DNA from 3 places in the Shewanella sp. MF05960 genome. Region 3 is predicted to be linked to each of the others. Evidence: predicted binding sites of a transcription regulator. Region 3 holds the regulator's gene; each other region holds the start of a gene.
The links. Region 3 encodes LexA, which represses DNA repair genes until DNA is damaged. Its sites were predicted from a motif close to TACTGTATNNNNATACAGTA; they were not measured.

Region 1 (3,290 bases), on a different contig from region 3:
GCGTTATCCGCATGAGCGATGAAGTTGAAGGCGTAACCGAAACCTCACTCAATATCGGCGTGATTAGCACTGAAGATGAAAGCGTTGAAATATTGTGCCTTATCCGTTCATTAATCGACTCTGGCCGAGAAGAAGTTACCGGTATGCTGACTGCATTAGCTAACCTTTCTGGCGCAAGTATTGATTTAAGCGGTGCTTACCCAGGTTGGAAGCCAGACACCAGCTCGCCAGTCATGGCCATCGTGCGTGAAACCTATAATGATATTTATAAGAAAGACCCAACCATCATGGTCATCCATGCTGGTCTTGAATGTGGTTTATTTAAAGAACCGTATCCGCACATGGACATGGTTTCGATTGGGCCAACGATCCGTTATCCACACAGTCCAGATGAAATGGTTAACATCACGACTGTTGGCCAATACTGGGAATTGCTACTGGCGGTATTAGCTCGTATTCCTGCAAAAGATGCGTAATACGTTAACGAACTAATTCATCAAAAAATCAAAGGCGACTTTAAGTCGTCTTTTTTGTGCGTAACGGTAAAAAGGCAGGTTAAAATTGTAAATCGAGTTGGGTCAATTTATCTGCTAAACCATCTGATTGGCCTTGGACGATATCGGCTAAACCTACACTCACACCGATTAAGCGTATGCCACGGCCTTGGCTGCGTTGCAGAGCCTGCTTTAATAATTCGTGAAACATATTGACTGAAATAGCATCGCTACGATGCTCAATCGTAGTCTGCTTAAAATCATTAAATTTTAATTTAACCACTTGTTTATTGATCAGTCGGTCTTTCGCACTGCGATGTACCCGCGCACTTAATTCTTGAATCAGTTGCGGCAAGACTTGGTGGCATTGCTCTAGGGTAAATATGTCTTTGGCTAAGGTGGTTTCAACACCAACAGACTTACGCACTCTGTGTGGACTAATTTGCCGCGTATCAATGCCTTGAGCACGCTCAATAAGCACATGGCCAAACTTACCAAAGGCTTCAATCAGTTTCACTTTGGGGTATTGCTGCACATCAAAGCAAGTGACTAAGCCAATATCAGCAAGCTTTTGTGAAGTGACCTTACCAACCCCTGGAATTTTACTCAAAGGTAAGTCTTTAACAAAGTCGCAGATTTGATTTGGGGTTATCACATATTGACCATTCGGTTTGTTTAAATCTGAGGCAATTTTGGCTAGAAACTTAATCGGTGCAACCCCCGCTGAAGCGGTTAATCCTGTGATGGCAAATATCTCATCGCGTATGGCGTTAGCAATTAAAGTCGCACTGCCTTTATGTTCGGTGCAATCAGTGACATCGAGGTAGGCCTCGTCTAACGACAATGGTTCAACTAAATCAGTATAACGATGGAAAATCTCACGGATCTGCAACGAAACTGACTTATATACATCCATTCGTCCCGGCACTAAAATTAACTGTGGGCACAATTGCAATGCGTGATAACTCGACATTGCACTTCGGACACCAAATTTACGCGCTTCATAACTGCAGGTACTTATCACACCACGGCGATCACTTCTGCCACCGACAGCAATGGCTTTTCCTCGTAACTCAGGAAAGTCGCGCATTTCGACCGCAGCAAAATAACAATCCATATCGATATGAATGATTTTACGCATTCTGTGACCATCAGTGATTAACTTAACGCCAATAATATCACTGTATATAAAAACAGTACACTATCATTATCTCAATCACGGAGACAAAAAAGCCCAAACTGAGTTGGGCTTCTTTAACATAGCGTGTTATCTAATAATGATTACATTTTAGTTTGTAAATAGTTCTGTAAACCAATGCGCTCAATAAGACCCAATTGCTTTTCTAACCAATACATATGATCAGATTCAGTATCATCGAGTAACACTTCTAAAATTTCACGGGTCTGATAATCTTTCTTTGCTTCACACAAGGCAATAACCTTACGTAAGTTATCGGCTACGTGATACTCATAAGCTAAGTCATTTTTAAACATTTCTTGTACATCTTTGCCAATATTCAACGCTTCACGGCTGCCGACATCGGGCGTGCCTTCTAAAAATAGAATACGTTGAACTAACTTTGCCGCATGCAACTTTTCGTCGTCTGACTCATGTAAGATACGGGTATATAATTCATTAAATCCCCAATCTTCATACATATGAGCATGAACAAAATACTGGTCCATTGCAGATAACTCGCCAGTTAACAATAAATTTAGGGCGTCGATTACTTCAGGATTGCCTTTCATGATAATTCCTATTAGTCGTTAATTTGTGATTGAAGATAGTTTTGGATACCCGTTTGGCTAATCAGTTCTTGCTGAGACTCAATCCAATCTAGGTGTTCTTCTTCGTCTTCTAATAAATCTTCAAATAGATCACGGCTAACGTAATCTTGCTGAGTTTCACATACACTAATCGCTTCACGTAAGATAGCAATTTGCTCAGTCACTGCCGCTAAATCACAGCTAAGCATCTCTTGGGCATGCTCACCAATGCGCAATTTATCTAACTGCTGTAAATTAGGTAATCCTTCAAGAAACAAGACTCGCTCAATCAACTTGTCAGCATGCTTCATGTCTTCAATCGATTTTTTGTACTCTTTCTCATTCAGCTTTTCTAAACCCCAGTGCTTAAACATGCGCGCATGTAAAAAGTACTGGTTAATGGCTGTCAGTTCGCAAGTAAGTACACGATTGAGTTGACTGATGACTTTAGGATGACCTTTCATAGCAATGTCCCTTGATAAATAGTGTGATCTCGATCAATTTCATACAGGATAGAACAATGTAGATAAAAAGGCAAATTTTCCTTTATTTTCACCAACTTACAATTGATAACCATTATCATTATAACTAAGTTTTGTAACACCACTGTGGTAAGCAACCCATAAAAAAAGCCTTCATAATGAAGGCTCTTTACATTGTAAGCTCTAAAATCAGAAGCGATACAATTTAAATAATTCTATTTTGGTTGAGCATATCTTTACGGTCTTGTTCTTTTTGCATACGAAGTTTACGCGCATCACAAGGGTTATCACAGTCACAGGCTTTCTCAATACCTAACACACCTAATCCACCGCAACTGCCTTCTACCGCTTTTTTCTTCACGATATAGCCAACAGACATTAATAAGAAAAACAAAAGTAACACCACAAACGCAGCAATAAATGTGCTCATTACGAACTCCAATTAACTCAATCTAGCTTAATTCTGACCTAATCGTCAGCAATATAACCCTATTTAAGGTTACTTTACATATGCTTTAAACGCATCACTGTAATAGACCTTAAAACC
Region 2 (3,290 bases), on a different contig from region 3:
TCGCGAAACTCGAGCGCCTTTAGTGGAAGAACTGGTTACTTATCGTGAGTTATTATGGCCTAAGTACGCCTACCTTGCCGATGCACCTGTTGAAGATGACGACGGCAACAAAGCCGCTGTTAAATTTAGCCGCAAAACCAAAGAGCAATACGTTGCCACGGAAGTAGACGGTAAAGCGACAGGTTGGTCTGCGAAATTTGTTAACGGTAAGTGGGTTAGCGAATCGGCGAAGAAAAAAGCTAAGAAGTAATCTGTACTTCAACGATAAAAGCGTTACCCTCGGGTAGCGCTTTTTTATGGGCGTTATTTAATGTATCACCATGACGGTTTTATATGCGCTTGATGACAACGGTTACCGTTATTATTTATTGGAATGGTATTTGGCATCGTTAGAGCGTCTAAATAGAGGTCGATTCGATAACAATGAGCATAATTAACAATGAATAATTGGAATGTGGCGCCAATCTGTTGTGTACTGCGGTGTTAAAAATTCTCTGTGCATCGCCCATTTCTGTTGTGCTCCTTGTGCACCTAAAAATAGGGTATCGCTTCCATAGCGGTGATTAATATTATCCAGTACCTGCATTAATTGTGGTTTGGCTTTGCTGGCATTAAATAGGTCGAGTTGCTGGTGTTGACTATTCACCAAGTCGAGTAGTCCTACGCCGACTTTATAATAATGCACACCAGGGCGGTAAAGCCGATGTATTACCGAGGATGCGGCATGAGTCATTTCGGCGCTGCAATGAGTAGCACAGGTAAAGTTAACATTGACTTTAAAGCTTTGCGGGTAACTATCGTGAGGTGAGTTATGGGCAAACAGCATCATCACCTTACACAATGATTGCTGCTTTCTGGCTTTAGCGGCCGCAATAGCGATATGCATGCATAACGCCTGGTGCAAGCTGTCAATATCGGTAATCCGTTTGCCGACGCTGCGGGTTGAGAATATTTGTTGTTTATCGGCCCTTGCTTCATCCCATTGCTTACACGCAACACCATTGAGTTCACGAATAGTGCGCTCTATTTCAATGCTAAATTGCTTGCGCATCATGGTGGGCGACGTGTTAGCCAGTTCCCAGGCTGTATGAATATTCATTACCGTTAACTTGGCTGCAGTTTTACGGCCAATCCCCCACACATCGCTAACTGACAATGAGGCCAATGTTGCTTGGCGAATTGCCTCGTTATCTATCACGCACACCCCTTTAGATGCAGGCGTTAATTTAGCAGCTTTATTGGCGACTTTTGCAAGTGTCAGTGTTGAGCCGATACCCACACAAACAGGTAACCGCGTATATTGCCAAACCGTTTGTCGAATTCGTCTTGCGTGAGTGGCTAAGCACGGAATGGCTTGTTGGCAATGTTTAAAAGAAAGAAAGGATTCATCAATCGAGTAAATATGCTGCTCAGGGGCGAATCGGCCAATCACTTGCATCATTTTTGCCGACAAGTCTGCATATAATTCATAGTTGCTGGATAGCACCACCACTTGATGTTGGCGACAAAGATTGGCGATTTTAAAATAAGGCTGAAACTTGGGAATACCTAACTCAATTGCGAGGCGATTTGCAGCTACCACGCAACCATCGTTGTTAGACAATACAATGACCGGTCGATGACGCCATTCAGGTCTAAAGACTTGTTCTGCACTGCAGTAATATGAAGTGGCATCAACTAACGCGAACATAAATTGATTGCCTCATCATGGCACCGTATTGAATAGATCACCGTACCTTCAATGCTAAAGTCATCATATTGATTAATCACCACATCGGCATAAGCATCGTTGGAAGACAGTAGTAATCTTCGTTTGAGGTCGATCATTTTGCACACGAACTCACCATTAAAGTTAGCGACAATCACTTGGCCATTCTTGACCGTACAACTGCGATCGACAATGACTAAGTCACCATCAAAAATACCAATACCGGTCATTGAGTCTCCCTGAACTTTACCGATAAACGTGGCACTTGGATGAGTAATGAGTAGTTCATCTAAGCTTAATGGCCGCTGTTTGTATTCCGCTGCAGGCGACTCAAAGCCGCTAATGCCGCCAGCTATGTAGATTGGGATCACTTTCATATCAGTACCAAGTCAACTCGCAGTAACACTGTATAAATAAACAGTATAATAGCAGCGAAACAGAAATGATCAAATATTCATTATGAAAGATTGCGGCGCGCGATGCTTGAGTTGGCTAATGAGCGTTAAAGATGGGATACAAAAAAGCCTCTTTACGAGGCTAATGAGATGATCAACAGATGGAAATGAGCAGTACTACCATTTCTTTTTAGGTTGAAACAGCATATCGATATCATCACCTTCTTTTTTCGGCTTAGGTGTACTCGGTTCGCTGCTGCGTTGTGCCCCCATGATTTCATCGAGCAATAGTTTGGCTTCATCGACCTTGCGCGCAATAAATGGATCATTTGGCGTTTGGGCTTTAATCGTGTGCAACGTATTTAATGCTTTTGTCACCATTTGTTTGCTTGAGCCATATTGTTTCATAAAGCAGGCCGCACGGGCACGGCTAATCATTGATTCAACATTGATGCGTAGCTGTAAATTATCAATACGCATTTCTTCTTCAGCAAATACAGTGGGGTCAACTTTGCCTTTGTTATGCTCAGCTCGCAAAATGGCTTTGAGTTTTTTAAGGGTTTTAACCAACTCTAAGACCTGTCTGTCATTGTCTGGTAAGCGAAAGTTTTCAATAGCTGGCACTTGGCTAGGAGAGTTTGATACTGTGGTTATTTGCGCTTTAATATCGCCAAGGCGACGTTCATAGTCCGATTTTAATTGACCAGAAGAATGAGGTACTGATTGCTCTAATGCATCTTGAATACGGCGGTATAACACGAGCATGATGTGGCTAGAGCAAGGAGCCATACCCGTGTTAGATAATACCGCATCGGTTTCGTCAATAATGGCGCGTTGACGCGATACTTCAATACGGCGTTCAGCTTCTGCGCGCTCTTTTTGTTGTTGGACGATACTAAAACCGATAATCAGTAATAGCAGTGCGCCGATAAGAATTAATACCAAAATTAAGGACATAAAGGTTCCATTTTATCTTTCATATCACATGGTGACAAAGCCAATAATAATGGCTAAAAAGTGATTTTGACGAACAGATAAATTAATCAAAAAATTTCATCAAAAGTAGCTTATATCTTAGCGTATGTCATTACGGCTGTCGTTGAATAATAAGTCGTTTTGTGGAGAAATTAATAAACTAAGCAAACAAATCATTAACAGACTGTACATAAGAGCGCATTATCGGTTTT
Region 3 (3,290 bases):
GCAAAGTTCAGCACATTGACCACGGTAGATCCCTGGTTTATCAATACGCGTCCAGGCTTCGTTAATAAAACCGGGATTAGCATCTTTTTTAACGGCAAATGCCGGTACCCACCAAGAATGGATTACATCATCTGAGGTCATTAAAAAACGCACTTTGCGATTAATCGGTAATACCAGAGGCTTATCTACCTCGAGTAGATAGTTTTCACCTTTGGTTTGATCACCATCAATTTGTTCTCTTGGAGTTGAGAGTGTGCTGTAAAATTCTATGTCTTTATCGAAATAGCTGTAGTGCCATTTCCATTGCGACCCCGTAATTTTTATGGTCAGATCCGCATCGCTGGAGTCTTCCATTGCAATCAGGGTTTTAGTAGCAGGAATTGCCATAGCAATTAAGATGATAAACGGAATGACTGTCCAGGCTATTTCCACTTTAGTACTTTCGTGAAAATTGGCCGCGACAGCGCCTTTAGATTTGCGGTGATAGATCATTGAGTAAATCATGATCCCAAACACCACTAGCCCAATAGCACAACAGATATATAAAATGGTCATGTGGAGGTCGTAAACCTTACCACTGATATCTGTCACGCCTTGAGTCATGTTGAGGGGCATTTCTGCAGCCCCAAGCGGAAGTGCTATCAGCACAACCAATAAACAATACCACCATTGCTTCACAAGACTTCTCCTCTGCTAATTGCAAATAGCAACTACAAAGAAGAGTCACACAGTAAGTCTCTGCTCTATGCAAACTCTTCGGTTCCCAAAAAAGTTTGATGACCTCAAAGTAACTTGGTGGTTGTAAACTGGCAGTTTACGCTTTTATTGTTAGCTGAACACCACACTTGTACCTACGACTGAACTAATCAAATTGTATTGACGTATTCCCATCGATGGCGGTGTTATCTGCCAAATTACGTCAAATAAAAGATAAAAAATGTTTCATCCTTGTTAACAACATTACTTGTAGATTAAACATTGATCAAGATCACTTTGTTCGCTAATTGGCTGAAAAAAGGTAAAAAAAAGCCCTGAATTGGATGCAGGGCTTGGTGTTGAAGGGTTCGTACTTAATGAAATGCTGAAAAATTACTTGTTGCAGAAGGCATTGTTGGATTAACGATTTGATGTTTTTCAGGTAAGTGAGTATTCACATCTTCAATTACCACACCTAAAGCGCGTGCACTTTTGGCGACAATTTCTAAACGGCGACTGTCACGAGCATCTAATGAACTCGTCCAGGTAATCACAGCGCTTGAAGTGCCACTGGTTAATGCTTTTTCCATTGCCCATAACGTTTCAACTTCATCTTTAGTGTGTACTAGTAAGATTCGGTCCATTCTTACACCAGCACTTGCCAGCATGTGCTTATAACCAATATGCGGAGGACTAATGAGCACTATCCAGCGTCCTTGTCGGCTTAAGGTTGCTAACTGGCTGCACAGTTGCCCTAACTCAGACTCACCTTGAGTGACGGTTTGTAATGTTTGAATGGTTTGGTTGCCATACAATTCTGCTTCTGTTGAATCTGCCCATAAACCTGGGTGGCGCGGGGCAGTGCCCATTAGTTTGTTCATAACCAATCTCCATTACGGATAACGCCAACGGCAAGCCCTTCAATGGTGAGGCTTTGGCAACTTAAGTCTACTTTAATCGGGGTGTATGCTTCGTTTTCGGCATGTAGATAGACAACATTGCCTTTTTTCTCGAAACGTTTCACCGTGACGTCATCTTCAACGCGGGCCACAACTACTTGGCCATTACGTGCTTGCTGCATTTTATGAACGGCAAGTAAATCGCCCTCTAAAATGCCAATGTCTTTCATGCTGTCGCCACGTACTCGCAGTAAAAAATCGGCTGCGGGTTTAAACATGTTTGGGTCGACTTGATAATATTGCTCTACATGCTCTTGCGCTAAAATGGGTTCACCAGCAGCGACTTGGCCAATCAGCGGCAATCCTGTTTCTTGTTGTTCTTCATGAGGTAAGCGGATACCTCTTGAAGTGCCAGGCATGATCTCGATAAAGCCTTTTTTGGCGAGTGCTTTTAAATGCTCTTCGGCAGCATTTGCACTTTTAAAGCCAAGACGGTTCGCAATTTCAGCACGAGTCGGTGGCATACCTGTTTCGGCGATATTGTTTTTAATTAAGTCTAAAATTTCTGCTTGGCGCGGCGTTAACGGTCTCATGATGATTCCTGTCTTTTTATACAGTGACTGTCATTATATACAGTGTTTTTGTTCGCGCAAGTATTAACCAACCGTTTTTTGTTTTTTGTTACGGCATTGTTGCCTATCAGTATGTTTTATATCAGTTTCATTCTATATTTTAATTGAGTTGTTCAGTTAGGGACTGTTCACAAAGTAAAGATAAAACAGCCAGATAGTGTATCAAGGGTGGTTTCTGGTATCCTATGCAGCAATATTACAGTGGCTTATATTGCGAAAGTAACTATGTCAAAACCAAATTCAATATTTTTACGTGCATTAAAATGGGTACAGAAATCGATGGTTCAAACCATTGTTGTCCCGCATGACCCTTTTGATGATCTTAATTTAGATCCAAATAAACCATTGGTTTATGTCATGAAAACAGAGTCAATCAGTGATGCCGCTGCGCTAAGCGAAATCACTGAGGGCTTTGGAATGCCGAGTCCATATGACCCACTCATCGTTGATGGCTTAAAAGTGCCACGTATTGTGTGTTTGGAGGGGCGTAAGCCACTCTTTGGTAAACGCGAAAGTGGTGAAAAGTTTATCGATAGCTTCACCAGTTTATTGGCGCTTCATCGTCAACGTCCGGATTTGGATATTCAACTCGTTCCCGTGAGTTTGTACTGGGGGCGCACGCCTGGTAAAGAAGACGACAGTATGAAGGCGGCAGTGCTTGAGCGTGAAAGCCCAACGTGGTTACGCAAATGGCTAATGATTTTGTTTCTTGGTAGACATAACTTTGTCCAGTTCTCTAATGCATTATCTTTACGCTATATGGCAGATGAGCATGGATTTGATAAAAGTATTGCCCACAAATTAACCCGTGTAGCTCGAGTGCATTTCAGTCGTCAACGTAAAGTGATGACGGGCCCGCAGTTGCCCAACAGACAAATGTTTTTTGCTTCGTTGCTTAAGTCGGATTCAATCAAAAAAGCGATTGAAGAAGAAGCCATTAACAAGAAAGTATCACCTGAAAAAGCCCGTGAAACAGCTGTTGAATATTTAGATGAAATTGCCACGGACTATTCAGACAGTTTAATCCGTATCGCTGAGCGCTTCCTTACTTGGCTGTGGAACA

Region 1: a site for LexA is predicted at 1,674-1,693, ahead of dinB (DNA polymerase IV). Genes of this name have one in related genera too.
Region 2: a site for LexA is predicted at 2,112-2,131, ahead of ACROAE_RS04555 (LexA family protein). Genes of this name have one in related genera too.

Annotation. Positions count from the first base shown of each region.
Region 1 covers NZ_JBOZPS010000001.1:232,356-235,645, forward strand. The annotation lists gene ACROAE_RS00990 (aminoacyl-histidine dipeptidase) at 1-476, shown strand, start outside; gene dinB (DNA polymerase IV) at 556-1,635, opposite strand; gene bfr (bacterioferritin) at 1,776-2,243, opposite strand; gene bfr (bacterioferritin) at 2,255-2,725, opposite strand; gene nqrM ((Na+)-NQR maturation NqrM) at 2,949-3,173, opposite strand; gene ACROAE_RS01015 (FAD:protein FMN transferase) at 3,243-3,290, opposite strand, start outside.
Region 2 covers NZ_JBOZPS010000003.1:247,881-251,170, reverse strand. The annotation lists gene topA (type I DNA topoisomerase) at 1-250, shown strand, start outside; gene ACROAE_RS04560 (Y-family DNA polymerase) at 434-1,690, opposite strand; gene ACROAE_RS04555 (LexA family protein) at 1,678-2,085, opposite strand; gene ACROAE_RS04550 (hypothetical protein) at 2,281-3,060, opposite strand.
Region 3 covers NZ_JBOZPS010000006.1:181,630-184,919, reverse strand. The annotation lists gene coxB (cytochrome c oxidase subunit II) at 1-678, opposite strand, end outside; gene ACROAE_RS08245 (cell division inhibitor SulA) at 1,071-1,577, opposite strand; gene lexA (transcriptional repressor LexA) at 1,574-2,188, opposite strand; gene plsB (glycerol-3-phosphate 1-O-acyltransferase PlsB) at 2,453-3,290, shown strand, end outside.